4 regions of the Caballeronia sp. SL1002 genome follow, and region 4 is predicted to be linked to each of the others. Evidence: predicted binding sites of a transcription regulator. Region 4 holds the regulator's gene; each other region holds the start of a gene.
The links. Region 4 encodes LexA, which represses DNA repair genes until DNA is damaged. Its sites were predicted from a motif close to ACTGTATNNNNATACAGT; they were not measured.
Positions count from the first base shown of each region.

Region 1: the regulator LexA is predicted to act here: its motif matches at 5,297-5,314, upstream of AC3D25_RS11520 (ATP-dependent helicase).
Region 2: the regulator LexA is predicted to act here: its motif matches at 1,978-1,995, upstream of AC3D25_RS28995 (putative DNA modification/repair radical SAM protein).
Region 3: the regulator LexA is predicted to act here: its motif matches at 5,034-5,051, upstream of recA (recombinase RecA).

Region 1 is NZ_JBYMUW010000002.1:1,936,881-1,944,307, reverse strand. It holds gene AC3D25_RS11550 (phospholipase D family protein) at 1-434, opposite strand, end outside; partial or broken gene AC3D25_RS11545 (MATE family efflux transporter) at 809-2,251, opposite strand; gene AC3D25_RS11540 (NAD(P)-dependent alcohol dehydrogenase) at 2,441-3,499, opposite strand; gene AC3D25_RS11535 (RNA-binding S4 domain-containing protein) at 3,776-3,997, opposite strand; gene AC3D25_RS11530 (hypothetical protein) at 4,376-4,783, shown strand; gene AC3D25_RS11525 (hypothetical protein) at 4,914-5,177, shown strand; gene AC3D25_RS11520 (ATP-dependent helicase) at 5,343-7,427, shown strand, end outside.
Region 2 is NZ_JBYMUW010000005.1:1,020,983-1,028,409, reverse strand. It holds gene AC3D25_RS29000 (UdgX family uracil-DNA binding protein) at 1-740, opposite strand, end outside; gene AC3D25_RS28995 (putative DNA modification/repair radical SAM protein) at 754-1,965, opposite strand; gene AC3D25_RS28990 (hypothetical protein) at 2,138-2,479, shown strand; gene AC3D25_RS28985 (hypothetical protein) at 2,454-2,900, shown strand; gene AC3D25_RS28980 (DUF4148 domain-containing protein) at 3,068-3,361, shown strand; gene AC3D25_RS28975 (transporter) at 3,459-4,499, opposite strand; gene AC3D25_RS28970 (hypothetical protein) at 4,702-5,046, shown strand; gene AC3D25_RS28965 (response regulator) at 5,132-5,563, shown strand; gene AC3D25_RS28960 (hypothetical protein) at 5,899-6,165, shown strand; gene AC3D25_RS28955 (chemotaxis protein) at 6,391-7,353, opposite strand.
Region 3 is NZ_JBYMUW010000002.1:235,225-242,651, forward strand. It holds gene AC3D25_RS03990 (alpha/beta fold hydrolase) at 1-428, shown strand, start outside; tRNA gene AC3D25_RS03995 (tRNA-Met) at 516-592, opposite strand; gene AC3D25_RS04000 (MFS transporter) at 688-2,346, opposite strand; gene AC3D25_RS04005 (sensor histidine kinase) at 2,580-4,157, opposite strand; gene AC3D25_RS04010 (response regulator) at 4,165-4,899, opposite strand; gene recA (recombinase RecA) at 5,130-6,200, shown strand; gene recX (recombination regulator RecX) at 6,740-7,427, shown strand, end outside.
Region 4 is NZ_JBYMUW010000002.1:1,393,413-1,400,839, reverse strand. It holds gene AC3D25_RS09090 (ABC transporter permease) at 1-302, opposite strand, end outside; gene nodI (nodulation factor ABC transporter ATP-binding protein NodI) at 310-1,344, opposite strand; gene AC3D25_RS09080 (universal stress protein) at 1,558-2,070, shown strand; gene AC3D25_RS09075 (DUF2939 domain-containing protein) at 2,121-2,735, opposite strand; gene AC3D25_RS09070 (hypothetical protein) at 2,858-3,199, opposite strand; gene lexA (transcriptional repressor LexA) at 3,320-3,973, opposite strand; gene AC3D25_RS09060 (sulfate ABC transporter substrate-binding protein) at 4,263-5,300, shown strand; gene cysT (sulfate ABC transporter permease subunit CysT) at 5,513-6,412, shown strand; gene cysW (sulfate ABC transporter permease subunit CysW) at 6,409-7,302, shown strand.

The DNA of each region.
Region 1 (7,427 bases), 540 kb from region 4:
TCGATATTCGGATGCGTGTTCAGCGCGGCCATGATGCGGTCGATGTCCTTGAAGTTCAGATCGTCCACGAGCATCCGGACCCGCACGCCGCGATCCGCCGCGTAAAGCGCCGCGCCGAGCAGCAGCTTGCCGGTGTTGTCCTCCTCGGCGATGTAGTACTGCATGTCGAGCGTCTTCGTGGCGGCGCGGGCGAGCGCGACGCGGGCTTGCAGCGCGTCGGTGCCGGTCGGCAGCAGCAAGATGCCCGACTGGCCCGGATGCGCGTGTTCGAGCGGCGCGAGGGCGTCGCCGAGCGCCGTCTGCGTGGCGGCGGGCAAAGCGTGCGTGACGGGGCGGTCGAAAGCGGTAGCGGGCGGGCGCGTGGCGCAGGCGCTGAGCAGCACCGCGGCAAGCGCGGCGGCCGCTAAGCCAAGCGTGCGGCGGGACTGAATCAAGAGAGGCGTGAATGCGTGTGTTGCTGAAAAAAACCTGCTTTCCGACACGTCGAATCCTCAAGGTGACTGTTCCATGGCCCGCCGCGAGGATCGCGCGGGCGCCAGGATCTCGCATTAGCAAGGATCGTGCTTGGAACCAGTATCCATGGGAGATTTTAGGGGATTTGGGATTGGGTCGCGCAATAGGCACGTCACAAGCGCGCCTTTCGCCACATTGCCGAGCCGAAAGCGGACGAAAAAAAGCCCGCTCTGGGAGCGGGCTGAATACCCCTGTCACTGGAGTCTCAAGGAGACGGCTCAATCCTAGCAACGGCCGCACGCGCGGCCAACCAACGATGCGTGCTTTGCTTATGCGCGTGATCTTCGGCTGAACGCTAGGCCGGATGGCGCGGCGCGGTGCCACCCGCTTTCGCGTCGCGCTCGGCCGCCAGCACGCCCCGCTCGACGATCCGCCGGCTTAAGCGATGAAAACGCAGCGTCATCAGCGCGGCGACGCTCGCGAGCCCCGCCGCCAGCCCCCACCACAGGCCCTTCGTGCCCGCCTCGAAGTGAAACGCAAGCAGATAGCCGGTCGGAAAACCGATTCCCCAGTAGCCGAAGGTCGCGGCGAGCATCGGAATGCGGGTGTCCTTCAGACCGCGCAGGCAGCCGGAACCGACCGTCTGCATGCCATCGACGATCTGAAACACCGCCGCGACGCCCAAAAGCGACGTGGCGAGCGCGACGGTCTGCGCGTTCGCGGGGTCGTCGAGCGTGAGATACAGCCCGACGATCCAGTGCGGCGCCACCACCAGCACCGTGCCCGACAGCATCATGAACGCGACGCCCAGCGCGATCGCGACGAAACCCGCGTGGCGCGCGGCCAGCGGGGCGCCCGCGCCGATCCAGTACCCGACCCGCACGTTCGCCGCCTGGCCGATCGCGAGCGGCACCATGAACGCCACCGACGCCACGTTCAGCGCGATCTGATGCGCCGCGAGCGGCGCTTCGCCGAGCAGGCCGACCGTCATGCCGGTGGCGAGTTAGAGCGTCGATTCGACGCCGTAGGTGATGGCGACCGGCCAGCCGATGCCGAACAGTTCGCCCATGAGCGGCATCTGCACGCGTGCTGCGGTGACGAAATGCCGGTAGCGCGGCCGCAGATGCAAGAACGCGACGAGCGCGAACGCCGTGAGCCAGACGGTGATCGACGTGGCCGCCGCCGAGCCGAGAAAGCCGATGCGCGGCAGCCCGTAAGCCCCGTGGATCAGCCCGTAGTTCAGGAAACCGTTCACGAACACGCCCGCAATCGACACCCACAACAGCCGCTTCGCCGCGCCGATCGCGGGCAGGAACGCGCGCATCATCCCGATGCCGATCAGGCTTCCCGGCGCGCCCCAGCGCAGCACCGCGCAGTATTCGCCGACATTCCTCGCGAGCGTCGCGGGCTCGTTGAACGCGAGCAGGATGGCTTCGGCGTAGCTCAGGAGCGCGAAGGCGGGCACCGCGAGCAGCACGGACAGCAGCAACCCGGTCCAGTAGATATGCGGCACGCGATGTTCGGCATTCGCGCCGCGCGCATGCGACACGGACACGCTCACCGAGGTCAGCACGCCCTGCAGCAGCGTCACGACGACGAAGAACAGGTTCGCGCCGAGACCGCCCGCCGCGAGCGCATCGGGGCCGAGCGAGCCGAGCAGGATGGTGTCGGTCACGCCCATCGCCATTTGCGAAAGCTGGGCGATGGCGAGCGGGGCGGCGAGCCGCGCGGTATCGACGGCGTGGCGGGTCAAGCTTGGCGGCGCGTTGGCCGGACGGATAAAGCCGGATTGCATGATGAATTCGGTTGAGAGGCGGGCGCGCCGGAAAGGATACCCGTGCAGCCGCCGCGTTTTCGGACTGGAATAAAAGCGCGGAACGCGTGGAGCAAAAGCAACGGGCGGTGCGGGAAACCGTTTCAGGTTCCGCACCGCCCGCTCGTTCCAGCAACTGAAATGAAACCGAAATTGGAACGAAAGACGACTAGCTTATTGCTTGAGCGTCGCCATGTCGATGACGAAACGGTACTTCACGTCGCTCTTCAGCATGCGCTCGTAGGCCGTGTTGATCTGGTCCATCGGGATAATCTCGATGTCAGACGTAATGCCGTGCTTGCCGCAGAAGTCGAGCATTTCCTGCGTTTCCGCGATCCCGCCGATCAGCGAACCGGCCAGCGACCGGCGCTTGAAGATGAACGGGAAGATCTGCGGCGACGGATGCGGATGCTCGGGCGCGCCGACCAGCGTCATCGTGCCGTCGCGCTTGAGCAGCGTGACGAACTGGTCGAGGTTGTGCGACGCCGCGACCGTGTTCAGGATGTAATCGAAGCTGTTCGCGTGCTGCGCCATCTGGTCCGCGTCCTTCGACACCACCACTTCGTGCGCGCCGAGACGCTTGCCGTCCTCGATCTTGCTCGGCGACGTCGTGAACAGCACGACATGCGCGCCGAACGCCGCCGCGAGCTTCACGCCCATGTGGCCGAGGCCGCCCAGCCCGACGATCCCGACTTTCTGCCCCGGCTGCACGTTCCAGTGGCGCAGCGGCGAATACGTCGTGATGCCCGCGCACAACAGCGGCGCGACGGCGGCGAGTTCGAGGTTCTCGGGAATTTGAAGCGTAAAGGCTTCATCGACGACGATCGACTTCGAATAGCCGCCCATCGTCATTTTGCCGGTGTGCTTGTCCGGCGCGTTGTACGTGCCGACAAAGCCTTCCGGACCTTCGCAATATTGTTCGAGGCCTTCCTTGCAACTGGCGCACGTGCGGCACGAATCGACCATGCAGCCGACGCCCGCGAGCTGGCCGACCTTGAACTTCGTCACTTCCGCGCCGACTTCGACCACCCGGCCGACGATCTCGTGACCCGGCACGACCGGATACACCGCGTTCTGCCATTCGTTGCGCGCCGTGTGCAGGTCCGAGTGACAGACGCCGCAATACAGAATGTCGATGCGAACGTCATGCGCGCCAGTGTCGCGGCGATCGAACGAGTACGGGCCGAGCGGCGCGTCGGCGGATTCGGCGGAATAACCTAGCGTCTTGAACATGGAGAGGCTCCTTTTGGGGCATTGAGCGTGATTGGCTTGCTGGACGAGTGAGCGCTCGGGCGAGGAGCGCCGGTTTGCCAGCAAGGGAAAAACGAGAGGGCGCGAGCGGCTGTAGGGCGGCGCGCCTGAAACGAACTTCGGGGCTGAATCTAACGATACGAGAGGATGCAAACGCCGCCGAAGCGGCGCAACAGCGGCCGGGCGTCGACGGTTGAGGGACGTTACCACCGATGGCGAATCTCTGCCCGATGCGCCCGCGCGATCGCTGACCGAGGCTCAAGCCGGCTTGAGCACCTTGATCTTCGATCCATCGAGCATCACGGTCTGGCCCGCGCGGATCTTGCACGTCTTGCGCAATTCGACGCGGCCGTCGACTTTCACGTCGCCCATTGCGACGCGCGCCTTGGCCGAGCCGCCGCTGTCGGCGAGGCCCATCAGTTTCAGCAGATTGTGAAGTTCGACGTAGTCGCCGGTCAGGGCGAATTCGAGTTGCGGCATGGCGGAGTTTTCTTGGGGGTCAGGAAGGCGCGCGGGCGGATGCCCGAAGCGGCGGCGGACACTGGACGAATCCCGCGCATCGCGCCGCAAGATCGCCATGATAAGCCACGCGGGCATGCGCCGTGCTGTACCGACGGCGCACTGCCGCTTGCGTGAACTTTGATTTTCCCAAATGTCAGGAAATGAAACCTTCGGTAACAATGACTGGTTTTCGCGAACTGACAGGCGAGCGGCGGGTCAATCCTTATGATCGATGCAGTCCCGGTCGTTCTCAACTCGAAGAAGGCGGGCAGCCCGCAAGACGCTAGAAGTACTACGGCATCGCGTTGAATTGCGGCTCGCTCGCGGATCAAAGACAAACCGGAAAAGGAACTACAGATGACTCAAGTTCGAAACCTGCTGTTGGGCACCACTGCTTTTATCGCCATCTCCACTGCGGCTTTCGCGCAGACACCGGCCACTCCCGGCGCCGACGCCGGCCAGATGTCCGCGCAAGTGCAGGGCGCGCCGGGCGTGACGCCGCCGCCGCAGAACCTGGTCGCGCCCGCGCCGACGGACCCGCTGGTTCAGAAGCGCAACGCGAACGCACAGGCGAACGCGGAATACAAGGCATCGAAGAAGGCTTCGAAGGACGCGCGCAACGCCGCCAACAAACAGGCGAAGGCGCAGTACAAGGAAGAACTGAGCAACGCCAAGATCAACCGCAAGGCCGACAAGCAAGCCGCGACCGCCGAACTGAAGGCTGCCGAGCCGAACGGCCCGGATCACCCGACGCTGGAACATTGATAGCCGTCTCTGGACGAGGCATGGAGCTTCGTCCAGCTTGCCGTGCAGCAACCCGTGCAGCAACCCGTGCAGCAACCCGTGCAGCAACCCGTGCAGCATGCCAATAACACTCGAATAGAAGAGCACCAACATGACATCGACCAGCAAAAAACTCAGCGCGTTGCTTCTGGCCGGCGTATTCGCCACGGCCGCGGGCGCTGCGTTCGCACAATCGTCGAGCACCGCCGCGCCGATGACGCACGCCGACAAGAAGGCCGCGAAGAAGCAGGCGCAAGCCGACAAGGACGCCGACGTCGCCCAGGCTAAGGCCGACAAGAAGAAGACCGAATCGCAATCGGAAGCGAACGAAGCCGCCGCCGATGCGAATCTGAAGAACGCGAAGAAAGCCCAGTAAGCCGTTGCAGTCCGCTTGAACGCTGCAAAACGAACGCCGATTGCCCGCCCGGTTCGCCCGTGCGGGCCGTTTCGTTTTTAGGGCCAAAAGCCTGCCGCGCCAAGGACTTGCACACGCGGGTTGTATGGATATACAGTGTGCGTCACCTTTCCCTCGAAGCCACCCGTGCTGACGCTCAACCGACCCGCTCCCGCCGATTTCCCCTATCTCTCGAAGCTCAACGATGCCCAGCGCGAGGCCGTCGAGTTCGGCGCGGACGAGGCGGACCGGATCGGCGGGCCGCTGCTCGTGATCGCGGGCGCGGGGTCGGGCAAGACCAACACGTTGGCACACCGCGTCGCGCATTTGCTGGTGAAGGGCGCCGATCCGCATCGCATCTTGCTGCTCACATTTTCACGCCGCGCCGCGCAGGAAATGACGCGCCGCGTGACGCGCATCGCGATCAACGCGCTCGGCTCGAAGGCCGCGATCGCGCAAGGGCTGCAATGGTCGGGCACGTTTCACGGCATCGGCGCGCGTTTGCTGCGCGATTACGCCGATCTCGTCGGCTTGTCGCCGTCGTTCACCATCAACGACCGCGAGGATTCCGCCGATCTGATGAATCTCGTGCGGCACGAACTCGGGTTGTCGGCGAAAGAAAAGCGTTTTCCGGCCAAATCCACGTGTTTTGCGATTTATTCGCGCGTGGTGAACACGGGCGCGTCGCTCGCCACCGTGCTCGATCAGGCGTTTCCGTGGTGCCGCGAATGGGAAGCCGATCTTCGCGCGCTGTTCGCCGCTTACGTGAACGCAAAACAGGCGCAAAGCGTGCTCGATTACGACGATCTGCTGCTCTACTGGTCGCATCTCGCCGCCGAGCCCGAGATCGCGGCGGACTTGTCGAACCGTTTCGACCACGTTCTCGTGGATGAATATCAGGACACCAACCGTCTGCAGGCGTCCATCCTGCTCGCGATGAAACCGGACGGGCGCGGCCTGACGGTGGTCGGCGACGACGCACAGTCGATCTACTCGTTTCGCGGCGCGACGGTGCGCAACATTCTCGATTTCCCGGCTCACTTCGATCCCCCCGCGCGATGCGTGACGCTAGAACGCAACTACCGGTCGACGCAGCCCATTCTGGAAGCGTCGAACGCGGTGATCGGACTGGCCGCCGAGCGGTTCACGAAGAATTTGTGGACCGACAAGGCGTCGGCGCAGAAGCCGCGCATCGTCACCGTCGCCGATGAAGCCGATCAGGCGCGCTATATCGTCGAGCAGGTGCTCGAAGCGCGCGAGGGCGGCATGACGCTCAAGTCGCAAGCCGTGCTGTTTCGCACCGCGCATCACAGCGCGGCGCTCGAGATTGAACTGACGCGGCGCAATATTCCTTTCGTGAAGTTCGGCGGCCTGAAGTTTCTGGACTCGGTGCACGTCAAAGACGTGCTCGCGGTGCTGCGCTGGGCGGAAAATCCGCGGGATCGCGTGGCCGGGTTTCGTGTCGTGCAACTGCTGCCGGGCGTCGGGCCGGCGATCGCGGGCCGCGTGCTCGATCAGGTCGCGGCGGGAGACACTGCGCGCGCGCTCGCCGGATTTGCCGCGCCGGCGCGCGCGAGCGAGGACTGGCCGCAGTTCGTCGCGATGATGGCGAAAGTGTGCGGCCGCGAGAGCGGCTGGCCCGCTGAATTCGAGATGATCCGGCGCTGGTACGAGCCGCACCTGGAGCGCAATCACGAAGACGCCGCGATCCGCCACGGCGACGTGCTGCAGATGGAAAGCATCGCGTCCACTTACCCGACGCGCGAGCGGTTTCTGACCGAACTCACGCTCGATCCGCCCGATGCCACGAGTGATGAATCCGGTGTTCCGTTGATCGACGAGGATTATTTGATTCTCTCGACCATCCATTCGGCCAAGGGGCAAGAGTGGCGCAATGTGTTCGTGATGAATGGCGTCGATGGGTGTATTCCTTCGGATCTCGGGACCGGTAGCGAAGCTGAGATCGACGAGGAACGGCGGCTTTTATATGTCGCGATGACGCGCGCCAAGGAGGATCTGCACATCGTTACGCCGCAGCGGTTTTATGTGCACAATCAGGCGCATCTCGGGGATCGGCATGTTTGGGCTTCGCGGACGCGGTTTATTCCTGCGGAGCTTTTGGCGCGGTTTGATGCTGCCGCTTGGCCTGTTGTTTTGCGCGGCGGGCCGCCTACTGCTTCGGGGCTTGCTGCTGCCGCGCGGGCCAAGGTCGATATCGCTGCGCGGCTTAAG
Region 2 (7,427 bases), on a different contig from region 4:
ATCAGCGCGCCTTCGGGCAAGCCTTTCCAGAAGCGCACGGGCATGTGCTGAGCGAGCGCCTGCTCGTTCAGCCGCGCCGGATTGAAGATGCTCTTGTAGTAGGTCAGCCAGAGCGATTCGGCTTCGTCGGGCGTGTCGGGCAGATGGTCGGCGGCCACCGAGCGGCGCTTTTCGAGCCGGAGCGCCTGGCCGTTCCACATGGCCGCGCCGTGCGGCGTGGTGATGAGCCAGGTCGATCGCCCCATGCGCTGCGTGAAATGCTCCGCGCCCCATTCGAGCACGTCGTGGTCCGGCGCGTACCACGCCACGTATTCCGGCGCGCCGAGTTCCGGCGGGCGCTGGCGAAATCGCACATAAGCGATCATGTCGTGCTGCGCGCGCCGCACCGCTTTGGCCATGCGATAAAGCCGCGCGCCGTCTTCGTCGGCGGCGGACGCGGTCGCGCGGTCGCCCGACGCCCAGCGCCACAACACTTTGTAGAGGAACCCCCAGCGCTGGGCGTCCCGAAAATGCGCGGCGTCGTTCAGCAGCGCGCCGAATTCCTTCGATACCCGCACCGACGCGCTTTCGACCGGCGCTCCACGCTGGATCGGGCCGGGGGGATCGAAGAGCGAAGGATCCAGCGTGTCGCCGTCCGGCACGCGCCATTCGATTTCTTCCGGCCGCGTTTTGCGTCCGAGCGCCTCTAATGCAGCCGTTCGCCACGCCTGAAAATCGTCCTGGATGGTGATGACTTCCATGGCGCGTTTGGGGCTAGAGCAGCGCGAGCTGTTGCGGCGCGGCGGCGAGCGCGCGTCGCAATTGCTCTGACGGCGTTTCACGCAGCGCGGGCCGGTAATCTTCCGTGACGACGAAAGGTTTGATTTTCGCCATGCCGCAGCGCAGCCGCGCGAGATCGGCGTAGCGAATGCGGCGCGAGCGGCGCAATTCCACGAGGCGTTTAGCGTTGCGCATGCCGATACCTGGCACGCGCGCGATCATGCGAACCGGCGCGCGGTTCACGTCCACGGGGAAATTTTCGCGATGGGACAGCGCCCAGGCCAGTTTCGGATCGACGTCGAGCGGCAGGTTGCCGGGGGTATCGAGCAGTTCGGCGACCGTAAAACCGTAACCGCGCAACAGAAAATCAGCCTGATACAGCCGATGCTCGCGCAATAGCGGCGGCGGCTGCAACGGCACCCCCGACGGGCTGTCCGGGATCGGGCTGAACGCCGAGTAATAAACGCGCTTCAGCCGATACGACCCATAAAGCGTTTCAGCGGTCGACAGAATAGTGCGATCGTCGGTTTCATCCGCGCCGACGATCATCTGCGTGCTTTGCCCGGCGGGCGCGAAGCGCGGTGCGCGCGGCTCGCTTTGCGCTTCTTCCTGCGCGAGCCGGATAGAACCCATCGCAAGTTTGATGGTGCGTCCGCTTTTTTCCGGCGCGAGCCGCTGCAAGCCGACTTCGGTCGGCAATTCGATATTCACGCTCAGCCGGTCGGCGTACCGGCCCGCCTGGGCGATCAGTTGCGGGTCTGCGTCGGGAATGGTTTTGAGATGAATGTAACCGCGAAACTGATGGTCTTCGCGCAGCGATCTCGCCACGCGCACGAGTTGCTCCATCGTGTAATTCGAAGAACGGATGATGCCCGAGCTGAGGAACAGGCCGTCTATATAGTTGCGCCGATAAAAATCGAGCGTGAGATCGACCACTTCTTCCGGCGTGAACCGCGCGCGCGGCACGTTGCTCGAACGCCGGTTCACACAGTATTGGCAGTCATACAGACAAAAATTGGTGAGCAGGATTTTCAGCAGCGACACGCAGCGCCCGTCCGGCGTGAAGCTGTGGCAAATGCCCGCGCCGGTGCTGGCGCCAAGCCCTTCGACCCCGCGCGATGAGCGCTTCGGCGCGCCGCCGCTTGCGCAGGACGCGTCGTATTTGGCTGCGTCGGCGAGGATTTCCAGCTTTTCGGGCAACTCCATAAATCCACCAATACTGTACATTTATACAGTATTCTACGTGTTCGGAACTGCAACGCAAGCTCGAAATGATGAGTTGGCCAAATGGTTCAAGTACGCCGGAATGTGCGCTTCAAGCGTCCAGAAAACGTCCATCCGCGCTTCCAGAAACGCTCGTCGCCGGGAAACGACACTCATGCTGCAATGCAATGTAAATCGCGCGAGCGTCTATGACTTGTCCATCGGGATGAGTACCGAGGCAGACGGTGTCCTCGGGATTCAGTGGTCGGCCGAACCGCACCGGAGCCTTATGGGACGGGCATTTTGCTCATTGGAAGCCGTTGCGGAGAGTAGAGACGCCCTTCAGGACGCGTTCTTTTTGATCGACTACGCTGAATCGAGATGCCGCGCCGACCGCGTGCGGCGACCCTTCGCGCTGGTCTACCCGCCGGCGCGCTTTGCTGGCTGCGACGATCTCGCGCCGGTCAACGCAACGCCCGCCGAGAACCGTCATGCGCCGACCGCCTTCCCACGATGATTCGTCCGCCGCGAACCTTTGGCCGCTCGAACGCCAAGCCGGCGCGCCGTCCGCGTCGGCGCAGGAAAATGAACGCAGTGGCGTCAGCAGCTTCGCTCAGGCGTCGAAGTGCTTCGTGCTTGCGTGGTCGGTCGTGGAATTGCCGTGGGAACTCGACGCCAGCAGCGACGTGCAGGAGGTCGCCGCCATCGTTGCGGCAAAAGCGCTGCTATTCGCGATCGTCGGATTTTCGCTGCGCGGTTCGCGGTTCGCGCGCTATGCGTTTCTCTTCGTCTGCCTGATGAGCGTGCTCGCCATGGCGCCCGAAATTCCTGGCGAATATGAGCGCTCGCGGCTGCTGGCGGCCCTGACGGCAGTCGAATGTATCGGCAAGCTCGCGGCGTTCGCCGCCGTCGCCCTCGACTTCCGGCGCGGCGTCTGACGCTTTTGGCGCCGCGTGCCTGTTTGTGCGAAACGCTTATGCCAAATGGTCGATTGTCGCGTGCATCGCGCTTGGTTAATATGGTCCGACGATGATGGCTCCCGAATCGCGCCTCACCGGTTCCCCCTGAGTTTGAATTGACCGATGTTCTCTTTGGAGATTGCCTGATGCTTCGAATCCGAGTGGTTTCCGTAGCGATAGCCGCATCGATCGGCCTCGCGCTCGCCTGGGCGCCGGTTGCAATGGCGCAGACGCCCGCCGCCGATACCGCTGCCTCCGTCGCTAAGCCGAGCAAGAAAGCTCAGCGCAAGGCGGCACGCGACAAGAAAAACGCGGAACTGAAGGAACTCGAGAAGAACGGCTATCAGCCGGGCGGCAGCCAGACCAACTACCCGCAAAATCTCCAGGACGCGCAGAAGAAGGTGGATGCGTCGAAAGCGAAGCCGGCGTCCGCGCCCTGATTCCAGCAGCATCCGCAAAGAACCGCCTTGCGCGGTTCTTCGCGGTGCGCTTTGAACGCTGAACTTGCACGCTCGATTTTCACGCTGAATGCGTACGCTAGACGCGCTCGCGCCGGCGCCGGAACGCCCACCATCCGGCGAGCACGGTAAAGGTCGCGACAATCACCACCATCAGCCAGAAGCCGTGACGGTTTTCGGCAAACGGAATCCCGCCCACGTTCATCCCGAAAAAGCCCGCGACGATATTGATCGGCAGCGCGAGCACGGTGACGAGCGTCAGGGTGAAGAGCGTCCGGTTGCTTTGTTCATCGAGACGCGTCGCGATTTCTTCCTGCAGCAGCTTGATTCGCTCGATCAACCCGGCGAGATCGCCGAGCACCAGCGAAAATTCCTCGGTCGCGTCGCGAAGATCCTGGACGTCGTGCAGTTGCAGCCAGCGCGGCGGCCGCGCCAGCAGGCGGAAAACCGAGCCGGGCTCCGGTGCGAGCAGTCGTTGAAGGCGCACCAGCACGCGTCGCATCGCGCCGAGGTCGGATCGGCTGGTGGGCGCGCGCATCGAGAGAAAGCGGTCTTCGATACCGTCCAGTTCGACGCTCGTGCGCCGGACGATTTGCACGAGCAATTCGGCCTGATCGCGCAGCAGATGCGTGAGCAGTTCGGCGGGCGAGCGAAATACTTCGCCGCGCCGCACGGATTCACGGAGCGTGTCGACCGATCGCAGCGGCTTCAGCCGCGCCGTCACCAGCAGTTTTTGATGGGTGTAGACCCAAAGCGTCGCGATCTCCGCGGGCGTCAGTTCGAAATTGAAGATGACATCGTTGATGACGGCGAGCAGTGCGCCTTCCTGATGCTCGATTCGCGTCGAATGTGAACCGTCGCGTAAGGTTTCGAAGAATGTTTCGGGCAGTCCGAGGTGCGTGCGGATCCAGCGTTCGCTCGAACTATTGGCGAGATCGAAATGGAGCCAAAGGAATTCATGGGCCGGCTCGGGCTGTGCCATCCATACCGCAGCGCCGTCCGAATCGATCGGCACGCCGCACTCGTCCCGGGTGAAACGAAAGCCGCAGACCAGCCCCGAAAAATCGGAGCCGTAACGAGGAAGGCCGGGGCTCGGCGAGTGGGCGGTGGGAGGCGTCATCGGCTTTTTGGTTGGGCGTTTGACGGGTATTTTCACATCGCCGCGCGCCGCGCGCACCCCTTTGCCCGTCCCGAAAAACATTTGACTCGGTCTGAGGAAACGAACACATTCTTGTCACATTCTGGCGATAACCTATCGCCACGCAAGGCGGTCTCCGCGGCCGATACGGCTCGGGCGCCTGGTGAATTCGGGGAGAAAAACGGTGGATGAGCGCGACGAACAAGACGAACCCACGCAGACGACAGCAACCGGCTTGACACAGCTTGCCGCGCGGATCGGCGAATTGCTCGGCGAGAAGTCGATCGACAGCCGTTTCGGCGCCAAGCTTCTCAAACGTCTGGAGAAGGAGGGGAAGCTGGTTGAAGAAGCCGGGCCGGCGCATCTGGGCAAGACGGAAAAGGCCGCATTGCGCGATGCGCTCGCCTCGCTCGACCGCGCGCTGCGTCAGAGCGACGCCAGTCTGCTCGTGCAGGCGAACGCAAAACTGCGCTCGGACGACGAATCGGTGAGCAAGCGTCGCAAGCCTAAAAAAGGCGAATCCGAATAGAAATTGCACGACGCCGGCGGCGAGATCGCTTGTCGCTGGCGCGAAAAATGCTCTGCTTTCGCTCAGATGAATTTATCGAGCGCTCATGCAATCAGTCTCCCATTCCCCAAAATGTGCGTTGTGGACCGACCGTAGTGTCGATGTCGATGTTGAGCGCTGGCGCATTCTGGTTGTCGACGACAACCCCGCAAGCGCAGAAAGTCTTTCCGCCGCGTTGGCGTCCGACGGCTACGACGCGCGTTTTGCGCTGAGCGGAGTGGATGCGCTGCGGGCCATCGACGGTTGGGTGCCGCACGTGATCGTGCTCGATATCAGCATGCCGGAACACGATGGATTCGCCACCGCCCGCGTGCTGCGCCGGATTCCGCCGACGCGCAATGCGGGCATCATCGCGTTCACCGCGCTCGGCGAGGATTACGTGCGTTTGCGAGGTCTCAGCGCTGGTTTCGACGGTTATTGCCAAAAAGGCAATCCCACCGGCGAACTGGTTCGGCTGATCGGACAAATGGTTCACTGACGGCTTCCCATGGAAGCTGTCTGTAATTTAATTTCCGCGTATTGAGCCATATCAGACGATGTCGCTAGACAGGCGCGACGAATCGTCACGTTTAATTGTTTTGTCCCCCAAAACAACCGAAAATTCGGGGTTTTCTGTAGCTCCTTATCCCATATGACTTTCAGCGAAATCCTTGCACTAATCGGACCGGGATTGTTCTGCGATCTTGAAAAGTGAATTGAAATTCATTGAGATAATAAATTGATAGTAGGGGTATACACTGCATTTCATCGACCAGCAGCACTTCCCAGCCAGACCGCTGCGGCGCTTACCCTGAAACGAATTTGGAGCTCACCATGCAAAAGAATCTGATCGCTACTCTCCTGATCGCTGTCTCCGCTGCTGTTGCAGCACCGGCCTTTGCCAGCGGCTACGGCCCGGCACCGTCGTATCGCCCGAACGTCGGCGCACCGGTCTCGCAACGCGGCCAAAGCGCGCAGACGATCGCAGCCGAAGAAGCCACGTACAGCACGGACGGACGCGCGTTCGGCGGCTCGACCGCTTCGCTGTCCCAATCCGGCGCACGTGCTCAAGGCGGCAACACGAACACGGCCGGTCAATAAGGCCAACTGAACGCGCGGCCGGTCAACCCGGCCAAGCGCGCTCCGAAGCAGTAAAACACCGACGCCCGGTGAATTCCGACCCAAAAGGTCTCGATTCACCGGGCGTCGGTGCGTGTGCTATTAGCAGACGAATAACATCGGAAAAAACGCGCTGATGCGTTGCAATATTCGCCCGGCTTTCGTCTACCGGGCGGCTGCGTGCGCTACACAACCGTTTGTGATTTCTTAAGTTCCCGTGCGCTCGAGCGCGTCGCGCATCACGGAGGCCAGTTCGGCCGCAACGAACTTCGACACATACGCGTTCGCGCCGACCTTGCGAACGTGTTCCTCGTTGGCCGATCCCGACAGCGACGAGTGAATCACCACCGGAATATGCTGCAATGCAGCTTCCGATTTGATCCGGCGCGTCAACGTGAAGCCGTCCATTTCCGGCATTTCGAGGTCGGTCAGCACGAGCGCGATCTCATCGCTGACCGTCGTGCCGGCTTTGAGCGCGCGTTCCTGCGCGCCTTCGAGGAAATCCCACGCTTCCTGACCGGTTTTGGTCATGACGAACGGCACGCCCATCGCGGTCAAACTTTGTTCGATCAGGCTGCGCGCGACGCCCGAGTCGTCGGCGGCGAGCACTTTCGAGCCCGGCTTCAGACGCAGACGGCCGGTATTGGCTTCGTTGATCTCGGCTTCGCTCGACGGCAGCACATCGCGCAGGATCTGCTCGACGTCCAGCACTTGCGCGAGCCGCGTGCCGTCGACGTTGCCATCGAGACGCGCGAAGCTCGTCACCGTCTTGCCGCTCGAATGCGATTCGGCGGACAACACCTGGTTCCATTCCAGACGGACGATATCGTCGACTTCCTCGACCGCGAAACCTTGCGTCGTCCGGGCGAATTCCGTCACGAGCAGGATTTTCGGCCCGTTTTTCGGCCGGCAGCCGGTGACTTTCGCCAGATCGATGACTGGAATGATGTGTCCGCGGATATCCGCGACGCCGAGGATTTCCTCGTTAGCGCCGGCGACGACCGTGATGGTCGGCATGGCGAGAATCTCGCGTACCTTGAACACGTTGATGCCGTAAAGCTCGCGCTGCTCCGAGTCCGGCGCTTCGCCCAGACGGAACAGCAACAATTCGAACATGTTGCTGCCGGCGAGCCGGACGCGCTGTTCAATATCCTGTTGTGAATTGCTCACTCTTTTTCCCTCGTTCCCATGCTTTCGCGATACCGCCCGAGGCATCGGCCTCAAGCAACGGATTCCTGATTAGC
Region 3 (7,427 bases), 1.2 Mb from region 4:
CGGCGGCATCGGCGTCGGCATCGACGCCGTTGAATCCGTTGCGCGCGCGCGCGGCGCAGTTGATCGCGGATGGCGAGGTGGAGGCGGGGCTGGAATTGTTCGTCGATTCCGTGAGCCGTCCGGGATTCTGGGCGCGCAGCCCGCGCGAATTTCGCGCGATGGCGACCGATAACGCCGCGACGCTCGCGTTGCAGTTCGGCGATCCGCTGCCTGCTTACACGTCCGACGATGCCGCGAAGGTGAGGTGTCCGGCGCTGTTGATGGAAGGCGAGAAGAGCCCGCGCATGTTCCGCGATGTGGTGACGGCGTTGAGCGGGTGGATCGTTGGCGCACAGCGGATGACGATCGAAGGCGCTTCGCACGGGATGAACGTGACGCACGCGGCGCGGTTTAATCGCGCGGTGGAGGGGTTGGTGCGGGGCGGGTGAGGTTTGTCGGGGCTGATGCGCTTGCGCCGTCCTCGTCACAAAGCAAAAAGCCGCTGCTTCTTTCGAAGCAGCGGCTTTTTTAACTACTGGTGGCGAATCAGGGATTCGAACCCCGGACCTGCGGATTATGATTCCGTCGCTCTAACCGGCTGAGCTAATTCGCCTAAGAGAGCAAGATTATGGAGATAGACACCAACCCTGTCAACCCCCGGCTCAGCAATTTCCTACAGACAAAGCGCCGAAGTCCGCGAACACATCGTCAGTCCTGCTCGTACACGTTCGAATGACGCGTGTCCTTCACGAACAGCATGCCGATCACGAACGTCGCCAGCGCAATCGTGATCGGATACCAGAGGCCCGAGTAGATATCGCCCTTGGCCGCGACAATCGCGAACGCGGTCGCCGGCAGGAAGCCGCCGAACCAGCCATTGCCGATGTGGTAAGGCAGCGACATCGATGTATAGCGGATCCGCGCGGGGAACATTTCCACGAGCATCGCCGCGATCGGTCCGTACACCATCGTCACGAAAATCACGAGGATCGTCAGCACGACAATCGCCATCGGCCAGTTGATCAGCGCTGGATCGGCTTTGGGCGGATAACCCGCCGCCTTGAGCGTGCCGGCGAGCGATTTGTCGAAGGTCGCGCCGAGCGCTTTCGCGTCGCCGGACTTGCCGTCGTAAGTATCCACGACCGTTTCGCCCACCTTGATCTGCGCCTGCGTGCCGGCCGGCGCCGCGACGTTTTCGTAGTTCAGACCGGCTTTCGAAAGCGCGCTTTTCGCGATATCGCACGAACTCGTGAACTTCGACGTTCCCACCGGATTGAACTGGAACGAGCACTGGCTCGGATCGGCGATCACCACGATCGGCGACTTCATCGTCGCCGTTTCAAGCGTCGGGTTCGTGTAGTGCGCGAGCGCCTTGAACAGCGGGAAATACGACAGCGCGGCGATCAGGCAACCCGCCATGATGATCGGCTTGCGGCCGATCCGATCCGACAGCGAGCCGAAAAACACGAAGAACGGTGTGCCGATCAACAACGCCGCCGCGACCATGATGTTCGCGCTCGTGCCGTCCACCTTGAGCGTCTGCGTGAGGAAGAAGAGCGAATAGAACTGGCCCGTGTACCAGACCACGGCCTGACCCGCCGTCAGCCCGAACAGCGCGAGCAGCACGATTTTCAGGTTCTTCCACTGGCCGAACGCTTCGGTCAGCGGCGCCTTCGACGTCTTGCCCTCGGCCTTGATGCGCTCGAACACCGGCGATTCATGCAGTTGCATCCGGATCCACACCGAAATGCCCAGCAGCACGATCGACGCGATGAACGGCACGCGCCAGCCCCAGGCGCCGAACTTTTCTTCGCCGATCATCGTGCGTACGGCCAGGATGACGAGCAGCGAGATGAAGAGGCCGAGTGTGGCCGTCGTCTGGATCCACGCGGTCCACGCGCCGCGCTTGTTGGCGGGCGCATGTTCGGCCACGTAGGTCGCCGCGCCGCCGTACTCGCCGCCGAGCGCGAGGCCCTGCAGCAGCCGCATCGCGATGAAAATCACCGGCGCGGCGATGCCAATGGACGCATAACCCGGCAGGAAGCCGATCACGAACGTCGAAAGTCCCATGATCACGATGGTCACGAGGAACGTGTATTTGCGGCCGACCATATCGCCGAGACGCCCGAACACGATCGCGCCGAACGGACGCACGGCGAAACCCGCCGCGAAGCCGAGCAGCGTGAAGATGAAGCCGGCCGTCGGATTCACGCCCGAGAAGAAGGTTCGGCTGATGTAGACCGCGAGCGAACCCGCCAGATAAAAGTCGTACCACTCGAACACCGTGCCGAGCGACGAGGCGAAGATGACCTTCTTCTCCTCGCTCGTCATCGGCGCGTGGGAAATGCGCCCTTCAACCGTAGCCATGAATCGTCTCCTGATTTTGATATTCGAATGCGGTCGGCGTGTGGTGTTGACCGTGCATCGATTATTGGAGCGAAAACTTACGGCGTTCTGACGCGCGGTTCGCGGCCCGGATTAAGCTAAAAGCGTCGATATTTTCGCTTATTCGCGTAACGTCCCTTCATTGTGTCGTTTTCGCCGCGTAACGGGTGTCTTTGAGAAATCGTGCGGGAGGGCGATGCGCCGTAAGCTCAGGGTTAATCCCCGGCAGGATAAACCCGCTGCAAACCCACGCGGACGAGCGTTCCGGCCCTGCGTGGCGTTTCGCTGTACACGTGATCGTCGATGTCGAGGGTGCCGCCATGCATGCTCGCGATCTCGCGGACGATCGCAAGTCCGAGTCCGCTGCCGTCGCCTTCGCGCCCGAGAATCCGGTAAAAGCGCTCGACCACGCGCTCGCGTTCGGCGGGCGGAATACCGAGGCCCGTGTCTTCCACTTCGAGATAAACCACGCGCGAGTTCGTTTCGTCCGTCCGTACGCGGACCGTGATCCGGCCGCCGGCGGGCGTGTAGCGGATGGCGTTGTCGATGAGATTCGACAGCATTTCGCGCAGCATCACCGTGTTGCCCTCGACTTCGACCGGATACGCGGGTTCTTCGTAGCCGATGTCCATCTGCTTGGCGAGCGCGGGCTGCACCCAGTCGCGCACCGCGAAGCGCGCCAGATCGGTCAGTTCGACGCGCGAGAAAACCTGGCCGCTCGCCCGGTTTTCGGCGCGGGCGAGGGCGAGCAATTGTGTGACGAGCCGCGCGGCATGTTCGGAACTGGTCGCGATCTGTTCGAGCGAGCGGTGTACTTCCGCCGGCGCGTCCTGCCGCAACGCAAGCTCCGCCTGCATCCGCAAGCCGGCGAGCGGCGTTTTCATCTGATGCGCGGCGTCGGCGATAAACCGCTTCTGCAACTCCATGTTCTGCGCGAGCCGCGTCAATAGATCGTTGAACGACGCCACCAACGGCGCGATTTCGGGCGGCGCGCGCCCGGCTTCGAGCGGCGAGAGATCGTCCGGACGACGCGCGCGGATGTTCGATTGCAACGCGTGCAGCGGCGCGAGACCGCGCGAGAGTCCGAACCAGACCAGCACGATCGCGAGCGGCAGGATCACGAACTGCGGCAGGATCACGCCCTTGATGATGTCGTTGGCAAGCTGGCTGCGTTTGTCGAGCGTCTCGGCTACCTGCACGAGCACGGGCTGGACGGCGGCGCGGCCCGGCGTGGCGGCGGACGCCGCGAGCGTCGGCATGTCGACTGTCGTGTAGGCCACGCGGATATCGTTGCCGCGCAGCACGTCGTCCCGAAATTCGACGAGGCCCGGCTGAGGACGGTCGTCGTCGTGCGGCAGCGGCATGTCGCGGTCGCCGCTCACCAGTTCGCCGCGCGTGCCGAGCACCTGGAAAAACACGCTATCGACGTTATCCGCCCGCAGGAAATCGCGCGTTGCGTCGGGCAAGCGAAGCTCGGCGACGCCGTTTATCGGCTGAATCTGGCGCGCGAGCACGTAGGCATCGGCTTCGAGCGCGCGGTCGAACGGCCCGTTCGCGATCGACTTGGCGACCAGATACGTGACCGCGATGCTCATCGGCCAGAGCAGCAAAAGCGGCGCGAGCATCCAGTCGAGGATTTCGCCGAACAGCGAGCGCGGATGCGGCGCGCTGTCCGGCTCCAGTTCGTCGGGCGGCGCGAACGGATTGGCGTAGCGCGCGTCGCGGGTGGCGTCGGGATCGGCGGACGGCGAACGGGGCGCGGCCGCGCGCTCGGGGGAAGCGGGCGACGCCATGAGCGGTCTACTTATAGTGAGGGCTGGCGGGGAGCGGTTCGGGCGCCGGGCTTTCGGTCACGGCTGGTGCGTTCGCCGCCGCTTTTTCGAGGCTGTAGCCGAGGCCGCGCACGGTCATGATGCGCGCGCCGCCCGGTTCGATTTTCTTGCGCAGCCGGTGGACATAGACTTCGATCGCGTTGTTGCTGACTTCCTCGCCCCACTCGCACAGGTGGTTGACGAGTTGCTCCTTGGAGACGAGCCGGCCGACGCGCTGGAGCAGCACTTCCAGCACGCCAAGTTCGCGCGCGGACAATTCGATCACCTGCTCGTTGATATAGGCAATTCGGCCGACCTGATCGAACGACAGCGCGCCGTGCCGCACGACGGTCGGACCGCCGCCCGCGCCGCGCCGCGTGAGCGCGCGCACGCGGGCTTCGAGTTCGTTGAGCGCGAACGGTTTCGCCATGTAGTCGTCGGCGCCGAGGTCGAGGCCTTTCACCCGCTCGTCCACGCTGTCGGCGGCTGTCAGGATGAGGACGGGCATCTGCGAATTGCGGGCGCGCAGGCGTCGCAGGACTTCTAGGCCTGACATGAGCGGCAGGCCGAGATCGAGGATCAGCAGGTCGAAAGTCTGCATCGAAAGGGCGCTATCGGCCTCGACGCCGTGCTTCACGTGATCGACGGCGTATCCCGATTGGCGGAGTGATCGAATGAGGCCGTCCGCGAGTATGCTGTCGTCTTCGGCAATGAGGATTCGCATCGTAGTGTGCGCAAAAGGCATTGCCGGCACCGCATTTCGCCCGGCGCGGCGGTCTCCAGGTGTTCTCGTGGTTTTCACGCGGTTCGCGAGGCGCATTAAAATGCAGCGCCCCGACAATCGGGCTTGCAAAAACCACTGTTTTTTTATACAGTGTCTGAATTCAGTGCGCTGGATGGGCCGAAGCCCGCGCGCACGCCTCGGACGCCGTTCATCATAGCAAAGGACGATTCATGGAAGAAAGCAAGAAAGGCCCGGCTGGCATGACTCCGGAAAAGAGCAAGGCGCTGGCTGCCGCGCTTTCCCAGATCGAAAAGCAGTTCGGCAAAGGGTCGATCATGCGTCTCGGCGCGGGCGAAGTGGTCGAGGATATTCAAGTGGTGTCCACCGGCTCGCTCGGGCTGGATATCGCGCTGGGCGTCGGTGGTTTGCCGCGCGGGCGTGTCGTGGAAATCTACGGTCCGGAATCGTCGGGCAAGACCACGCTGACGCTGCAAGTGATCGCGGAAATGCAGAAGATCGGCGGCACGGCGGCGTTTATCGACGCGGAACACGCGCTCGACGTCCAGTACGCGCAAAAGCTCGGCGTGAACGCGTCGGACCTGCTGATTTCGCAGCCGGACACGGGTGAGCAGGCGCTGGAAATCGCAGATGCGCTGGTGCGTTCGGGCTCGATCGACATGATCGTGATCGACTCGGTTGCGGCGCTCGTGCCGAAGGCTGAAATCGAAGGCGAAATGGGCGACTCGCTGCCGGGCTTGCAGGCTCGTCTGATGTCGCAGGCGCTGCGCAAGTTGACCGGCACGATCAAGCGCACGAACTGCCTGGTGATCTTCATCAACCAGATCCGCATGAAGATCGGCGTGATGTTCGGTAATCCGGAAACCACCACGGGCGGTAACGCGCTGAAGTTCTACGCGTCGGTGCGTCTCGATATTCGCCGTATCGGTTCGATCAAGAAGAACGACGAAGTGATCGGCAACGAAACGCGCGTGAAGGTCGTGAAAAACAAGGTTTCGCCGCCGTTCCGCGAGGCGATCTTCGACATTCTGTATGGCGAAGGCATCTCGCGTCAGGGCGAAATCATCGACCTCGGCGTGCAGGCGAAACTCGTCGACAAGGCGGGCGCCTGGTACAGCTACAACGGCGAGCGGATTGGTCAGGGCAAGGACAACGCGCGTGAATTCCTGCGCGAAAATCCCGAGATGGCGCGTGAAATCGAGAACAAGATTCGCGAGTCGCTCGGCGTCAATGCAATGGCCGAGGCGTTCGCGCCGGGCGTCGAAGTTGCGGACGAAGAGTAAGAGCGAGATAGCGGACGATCATGCGCAAGAGCCGGTTTGGGTCATCGAAAGTCGGCGGTAGCTTTAGCCGCCGTGATGACCGGAACCGCACATCGAGCGACGGTGACGGTGACGGTGACGGTGAGGCGAGCGCAGGCAGCTCTGCGGAAGCTGGAGCCGAAACCGAAACTGGCGATCGTTACGAACGAAGCAGCGAAAGAACGTATCCGAAATCGGGGGGCTTCTCGCGTAGTTCAGCGGGAAATTCCTTCGGGCGTTCTTCGGGTAGCTCTTCGGGTAGCTCTTCGGGTAGCTCATTTGGAAAACGCGCCGGCACAGAGCGATCTGTGCCGGCGCGTCGCATTTCTGGCGACGCGTTCGCGCGCGACGAATCAGGCGGGCGCACCTTTGGGCGGGATGGCGCACTTGGCGCGGCTCGGCACGCGGGAAACGCCGGCGCTCCTGCAAATCTCGTGGAAGGCGATGCAGATGCCAATGTCCGTCCGGAAACCAGTGCGGAAAAGCTGGCGAGAAACGAGCGATTGGAACGCGCCCGAAAGATGGTCAGCGAAGAGCTGAGCCTAAAGGCCCAACCCGCGACCGCGACCGCTCGCGCGCCACGAAGCGCGTCGCCGCACGAAGGCATGGCCCACGCCAATCCTTTCGACGAAGCCGACCCGTTCGAGCCCTTCGAACAATGCGCGCCCGCCCCGGAAGCACAACCGCCCGACGCCGAGCCCGAATTTGTCGAAGCTGTTTATAGCCGTTCTGCCCCGGGCCGCCGCAAGGCGCCGAGCGCCCGGGACGTGAATCCCGAAGCCAAGGCCAGCAAGCGTCCGCAGCGATCGCTGAAAGGTCGCGCGCTCGGTTATTTATCGCGTCGCGAATACAGTCGTGTTGAACTTTCGCGCAAGCTCGTGCCATTTGTCGAGGAAGCCGATTCGCTGGAAACGCTCCTCGATACGCTCGAACGCGAGGGCTGGCTGTCGAACGAACGGTTTGTCGAAAGTATCGTGCACAGGCGCGCCGGGCGGATGGGCGCAAGCCGGATCGTCAATGAACTTAAGCGGCACGCAGTGGGCGATACGTTGATCGAGGAAGTCGGCGTGAAGTTGCAGCAGACGGATCTCGCGCGCGCCCACGCGGTCTGGAGCAAAAAGTTCGGTCAGCCGCCCACAACTTCGGCCGAGCGCGCGAAGCAGGGCAGGTTCCTGGCGGCGCGGGGTTTTTCGAGCGGCGTGATCGTCA
Region 4 (7,427 bases):
GACATCATCACGCTCGACGCCACCGTGCCCGCCGCGAGAAACGCGATGTACGAGACGCCCTCGACCCGCCCGACCATGAGGCCCAAGCCAAGACCCAGGCCGAAAAGATAGATCATCGGATCGGCGAGATTGCCGAACATCGAGGCGATCGCGAGCTTGCGCCAGACAAGGTAATTGCGCCGCCATACCGACATCCAGTTGGACGCGTTCGCGGGCATGGCCGCCGCGATGCCTTCGCCGACTGTCCGTTCCGGCGAAAGCGCCGGTTGTTCTGGGTTCGTGTGCTGGTTCAGGGTGTCCATCGTGTGCTCAGTCCACCATCTCGCGCCCGGTCAGGCGCAGAAAAACGTCTTCGAGATTCGCCGGACGATGCAGATAGCGCACGCCGGGACGGCCCTTGACGCGTTGATGCACCGGCTGCGGATCGTCGACATAGCAAAAAAGCGTCTCGCCGCTGATCTCCATCCGCTCGACGAACGGTGCGAGTTCGTCGCGCAGCGTGTCCGGATCCGGCCCGTAAATTTCGATCACGTCGCAGCCGATCACCGATTCGATCAGTTCGTGCGGCCGGCCTTCCGCCACCTTCCGGCCTTCCTCGATCACGCAAAGCCGGTCGCACAGCCGCTCGGCTTCCTCCATGAAATGCGTGGTCAGCAGAATGGTCTTGCCGCGCGCGAGGAGCGAACGCAGCCTTTCCCAGATCAGATGCCGCGCCTGCGGATCGAGGCCGGTCGTGGGTTCGTCCATGATGAGCACGTCCGGATCGTTGACGAGCGCGCGCGCCAGCGTGAGGCGGCGCTTCATTCCGCCCGACAACTCGCCGACGCGCGCGTCCGCCTTGCTTTCAAGCCGCGCGAATTCGAGCAGCGACGGCACCAGCGCCGCGATCTCGCCGCCGCTCATCCCGAAATAGCGGCCGAACACGAGCAGATTTTCCCGCACGGTGAAATCCGGATCGAGATTGTCGAACTGCGGCACGACGCCGACGCGCCGGCGGGCAAAGCGCGCACGCGCGGGAACCGGCTCATCGACCAGGCGAATCCGGCCGGCGTCCGGCGACGTGATGCCGAGCAGCATCTTGAGCGTGGTTGTCTTGCCCGCGCCGTTCGGGCCGAGTAGCCCAAAACATTCGCCGCGCTGAACATTGAACGAAAGCCCGTCGACGACGACCTTGTCGCCGTAATGTTTCCGGACGTCCGAAAATTCGATGGCGGCGACGCCGGAAGCCGTTGAATCTGCTACGTCTGACATGCCTTTAGCCTGCGTTTTTTGGAAGAAGGACGAGCGGGCTAGTTTAATGCACGCACCACGGCGGCGCTCGCGCGGACCCGTGGCGCACCCGATGCGCGCATGGCGACGGTGTGTCGTGCACGAAGCATTGGCGAACAGCGCGAGGAGCCCTATCGATCAAGGCTGGCGCGCGCCTGGCACGAACCCCGCTTCAACCTTTCGGACGCGTTTCGACGCATCAGCGTTTTCCATCGTTGCCATGCCAGCGGCGACGCACGATCATGCAGGCAACGCCGCGCCGAATTCCCGGGGGCGAGGAGAACCATCATGGCGAGCTACCAGAAAATCCTTCTTTGTTACGACGGCACCCGCGAAGGCCGCAAGGCGCTCCGGCAGGGCGCGAACCTCGCCATCGAACTGAAAGCCGAGACGCATGTGCTCGCGGTGGTCGATATGCGTTCGAGCATCGCACAAAGCGCGGGCCTCTTGACCGATATGGCCTGCGGCCGTTTCGAGGATGCCGCGCGCGACATCCTGCAGGAAGGCGTCGACTGGCTCACCGAACGCGGCTTGCCCGCACAGGGCCACTTCGCGTTCGGTCATCCGATCGATGAAATCGCGAATCTCGCCGAGACGCTCAAAGTGGATCTGGTCGTGGTCGGGCATCGCTGCCGTAACGGACTGGCGCGCTGGTGGATGGGCGCGGGTAATACGCCGCTGCTCGATCGCGTCTCGTGCAGCATTTTGGTTGCCGTGTGCGCGGCGGGTGAATCGGAAGAGGCCGCTGAAGCCGAGGATGCCGCGCGCAAAGCCGCCCGCACAGCCGAAGCCAGCGTTTAGCGCGTTTGGTTTCCGCTGGGCGCGTGCTTTTTCGACGGCTCAGCTTGCCGCTATCCGTTGAGATCCACCGCGACCAGCTTCCACGAAATCAAGTTGGTGCGACGGAAGATCGCGGAATAATGCGCATCGCCCGCGCCGTGCTGATACGTGACGACAAACGTGTTGACGTCGCGATAGGCCGCCGCGGTTTGCGGCGGCGGCTTTTGCGCTTCATCGGCGTGGGTCGCGGGAGACGCCGGAGCGGGTGCGTTGGCCGGGGCGGCGGACGCATCCGGTGACGCGGCGACCGGCGGCGGCGGGCGCTCGCCAGGATTCCCTTGCGGCGGGATGCCGTTGAGAATCGCGGCCACGCCGTCAGGCGTGGCGTAGGAATCGACCAGCGGCCCGACTAGCGCCGCACCGATCATCGCGCCGATCACCGCCAGCGGATTCCCGCTTTTTTGAATATCCAGACGGCGCGTCAGCAGTCCGGACACTTGCTCCTTGAGACTGTCGCGCAGCGCGGGGAAATCGACGTACTGATTCACGGTTGCGGCGTCGCGCGCGTCGGCCGCGCGCTTCACGCGATCCAGCACGATATACGGCGACGCGTACAACAGCGCACATGCCGCGGCGACAACGATGAGTACAAGCGTGACGAGAACGGACTTACGGGTACGGGTCATACGGTCGAGCGCCTTTTCTGATTACCAGGGTCCCTGAATGGACCGCATTCGTGCGCGTTTGATCCCGGAAATTGCGTTTGTCCTTTCTCGCCGCGGTCGAGCCGAAGTCGAGCCGAAGTCCATCAGGCGAAAAGCCCACCCTCGACACCGGCACGTTCTTCGTCGATACAACGGTCGATCATGCGCGACACCTCGTCGATATTGCCGACCATGATGACGCGCGATTCCCCGCGATAGATCCGCACCGGCGCGCGCCGTTCCGCCTGTGCATGCACCGACGAACTCAATGAAACGCGCGCAAACGCCGGTTGGCGTGAGGGCAGCGCCGGCAATTCATCGAACAGGCCGGGCGTGGCCGACGCGACGTCTGCGGCAGCTGTTCGCAGCTTGCACGACATAAGTGAACGCAAGTGACGCAGGCGGCCAAACTGACGGAAGGGCAACAAACGGGCGAATCGTTCCATGATGTTTCTCCAGACAATAGGACACACCGCGGCGCGCCGCGAGTGCGGCCGCCGTCTTGCAATATCGATTTGATGGATTGCGCCGCCCGGATCAGCCGTGCTGGTCCGAACCCGCGCTATTTAGAACTCGCCGGATCGAATCAAACCGACCGCGATTCCTTCCAGCGCAAACTCCGCGCTGCCCGACGCAACGAAGATATTTTCGTAATCCGGGTTTTCGGCGATCAGCTCGACACCGTCCTTGCGCCGTTTCCAGCGCTTGACCGTGACGTCGTCGCCGATTCGCGCGACCACGATCTGCCCGTCTTTCGCTTCGGTCTTTTTCTGCACGGCGAGCAGGTCGCCGTCGAAAATGCCCGCGTCGCGCATGGAAAGACCGCGCACCTTGAGCAAATAGTCCGGACGGCTCGAAAAGAGCGCCGGGTCGCACATATAGGTCTGCGCGATATGTTCCTGCGCGAGGATCGGACTGCCCGCCGCGACGCGCCCGACAAGCGGCAACGACAACTGCATGATGCTGGCGTGCGGCAGCGTGAACTGGTGCGGCGCGTCCTCCATGTTGCCCGTAAGCAGACGAATACCGCGCGACGCACCCGCCGCCAGTTCGATCACACCCTTGCGCGCCAAGGCACGCAAATGCTCTTCGGCGGAGTTCGCGGAACTAAAACCCAGCTCGGCGGCAATCTCGGCGCGCGTCGGCGGAAAACCGGTGCGCTCGATGGCGCGCTGGATCAGTTCGAACACCTCTTGCTGCCGCGCGGTTAGTTTGCTCATTTTTGTCACTGGCAAGGCCTCTGGTGCACTGTATGGATGGACAGGTGACTGTATTTTTATACAGTATCTCGCGCATTTCAAGCTTTACTTGAAGTTCGGCGTGCAAGCCTCGCGAGCAAGGGTTTTCGCGCCTTATTTTGATCGCTCGAACATCGGTTTTCGTGCCGCAACGCCGCGCCCAGCCGTCATTACCACTTTTGAGTATTAAAAAATGAAGAACAATTATTTTTAATAATGAAAGCCCGTCGATAGACTCGCTCCATCAACTCACAACGACGGAGAACGGGGAATGCTTAGTCTGAAAACGGGTTTCGGGGCGCGGTCGCGGCGACTGCTGGCAACGTTGGTGCTGGGTGCGGCGACGGGCGCGGGAATGATCGCGCAGGCGCATGCGGATACGTCGTTCCTGAACGTTTCCTACGATCCGACCCGCGAGTTGTATCAGGATTTCAATCAGGCGTTTGCAAAGAAGTGGAAAGCCGAAACGGGCGAAACCGTGACCTTCAAGCAGTCGCACGGTGGCTCGGGCGGACAGGCGCGCGCCGTTCTGGACGGGCTCCAGGCGGACGTCGTGACACTTGCGCTGGCGTACGACATCGACGCGCTGGCGGGCAAGGGGCTCGTCAACGCCGACTGGCAAAAGCGGCTGCCGGACAACGCGTCGCCTTATACGTCGACGATCGTGTTCCTCGTGCGCAAGGGCAATCCGAAGCAGATCAAGGACTGGAACGATCTGGCGAAATCGGGGGTGTCGATTGTCACGCCGAACCCGAAGACCTCGGGCGGCGCGCGCTGGAATTATCTGGCGGCGTGGGCGTACGCGCTGCACCAGCCGAACGGCAACGAGCAGAAGGCGAAGGAATTCGTGTCGGCGCTCTATAAGAATGCCGGCGTGCTGGATTCCGGCGCGCGCGGCGCGACGACGAGTTTCGTGCAGCGCGGTCAGGGCGATGTGCTGATCGCGTGGGAAAACGAGGCGTTTTTGTCGCTGAAAGAATTTGGCTCTGACAAATTCGAGATCGTGGTGCCGTCGGTGAGCATTCTGGCCGAGCCGCCGGTCGCGGTGGTGGACAAGGTCGTCGATCGTCATGGCACGCGCAAGCTGGCCGAAGCGTATCTGCAATATCTGTATAGCGAGGAAGGGCAGGAAATCGCGGCGCGCAATTTCTATCGCCCGCGCTCCAGCAAAGTGCCGGCCGCGCTCACGAAGCAGTTTCCGAAGCTGAAGCTCTATACGGTCGACGATACGTTCGGCGGCTGGACCAAGGCGCAGAAAACGCATTTCGCCGATGGCGGCGTGTTCGATTCGATCTATCAGCCGCAGTAAATCATTGCGCGGGTGAGTCGTGTGTGCGATGCCCGCGCCGCGTCTAGAATCGCCTGACCGAAGCATCGAAAGAATAGCAGTGCCCATAAGCGGCTCGACCGCACATAACGACGCCGCCGCGACGCTGCTGTATTTCGCGGCGGTGACCCCTCAGCGCTCTACGTGCCAGGCATTCACGCACGGCGGGCGCGCTGGAACAGGATGAACGAAGCATGACGACGTTGACTTTCCGCAAGCCGAGCGCGCTGCCCGGCTTCGGCCTGACGCTCGGCATCACGCTGGCTTACTTGAGCCTCGTGGTGCTGATTCCGCTCGCGGCGACTTTCGCCAAAACGGCCACGCTCGACTGGGCGCAGTTCGTGCGCGCGGTTACTTCGCCGCGCGTGGTCGCGTCGTATCGGCTCACGTTTACCGCGGCGCTCGGTGGCGCGCTGATCAACGCCGTGTTCGGCTTTCTGGTCGCGTGGGTGCTTGTGCGTTATGAGTTTCCGTTCAAGCGCGTGGTGGATGCCGTCGTCGATCTGCCGTTCGCGCTGCCGACCTCGGTCGCCGGCATCTCGCTCGCGGCCGTGTACGCGACCAACGGGTGGATCGGCCAGTATCTCGCGCCGCTCGGCATCAAGGTCGCGTTCACGCCGCTCGGCGTGCTCGTGGCGCTGACGTTTATCGGCCTGCCGTTCGTCGTCCGCACGGTGCAGCCGGTGCTCGAAGACTTCGAGCGCGAGCAGGAAGAGGCGGCCGCGTGCCTCGGCGCGACGCGCTGGCTCACGTTCCGGCGCGTCGTGCTGCCCTCGCTTTTCCCCGCGCTTCTGACCGGTTTCGCGCTCGCGTTCGCGCGGGCGCTCGGCGAATACGGCTCGGTGATCTTTATCGCCGGCAACGTGCCGATGAAGTCCGAGATCACGTCGCTGCTCATCATCACGAAGCTCGAACAGTACGACTACGCGGGCGCTACGGCGATCGCGGTCGTGATGCTGTGCGTCTCGTTCCTGATGCTGCTCCTGATCAACACGCTGCAATGGTTCCTGCAACGGCGCACGAGCCGTGGCGGCGCCGGGCCGGCCGCGCCTGCGGTTGCGGGTTCGCTGCATGTCGAAGGGAGCCGCCCATGAGTTCGCCGGATCAGAAAGCCGTCGCCCCGCTCGGGACCGCGCGAGCGGGCCGTGAAGTGCATACGCTCAATCCCGTCACCGAGCCGCGCGCCGTGCGCTGGGTGCTGACCGGCGTGGCGCTCATGTTTCTCGCGCTGTTCCTCGTGGTGCCGCTCGCCGCCGTGTTCGTGCAGGCGTTCAGCAAGGGCGTCGAGTATTACTTCGAGTCGTTGAAGGACCCGGACGCGTGGTCGGCGATCAAGCTCACGTTAATCACCGCCGCCATCGCCGTGCCGCTGAATGTCGTGTTCGGGCTGGCGGCGTCGTGGTGTATCGCGAAGTTCGAGTTTCGCGGCAAGGCGCTGTTGACGACGTTGATCGACTTGCCGTTTTCGGTGTCGCCGGTGATTTCCGGATTGATCTATGTGTTGATGTTCGGCGCGCAGGGATGGTTCGGACCGTGGCTCCTCGATCACAACGTGCAGATCATTTTCGCCGTGCCGGGGATCGTGCTCGCCACTATTTTCGTCACGTTCCCGTTCGTCGCGCGCGAACTGATTCCGCTGATGCAGGCGCAGGGCAACGACGAGGAAGAAGCCGCACACGTGCTCGGCGCTTCCGGCTGGCAGATCTTTCGACGCGTCACGCTGCCTAATGTGAAGTGGGGGCTGCTGTATGGCGTGATTCTCTGTAACGCGCGCGCGATGGGCGAGTTTGGCGCGGTGTCCGTGGTGTCGGGACATATCCGCGGACAGACCGACACGATGCCGCTTCACGTCGAGATTCTCTACAACGAGTACAACTTTTCCGCGGCTTTTGCGGTGGCTTCGTTATTGGCGTTGTTGGCCCTCGTTACGCTCGGGCTTAAGTTGCTTGCTGAGCGGAGGATGTCGGCGGCTGCGCAGGGTTGAGGTTGGTTTGGTTGCTTGGCGCTTTCTGGGAACTTGCACGGGTTTGGTTTGCTGGCGCCGTTGCTTTTGTCGTTTAGCGCTTCTTGGGAACCTGCTTTCGTGTAGGTTTATTAGCACGCCGCTAT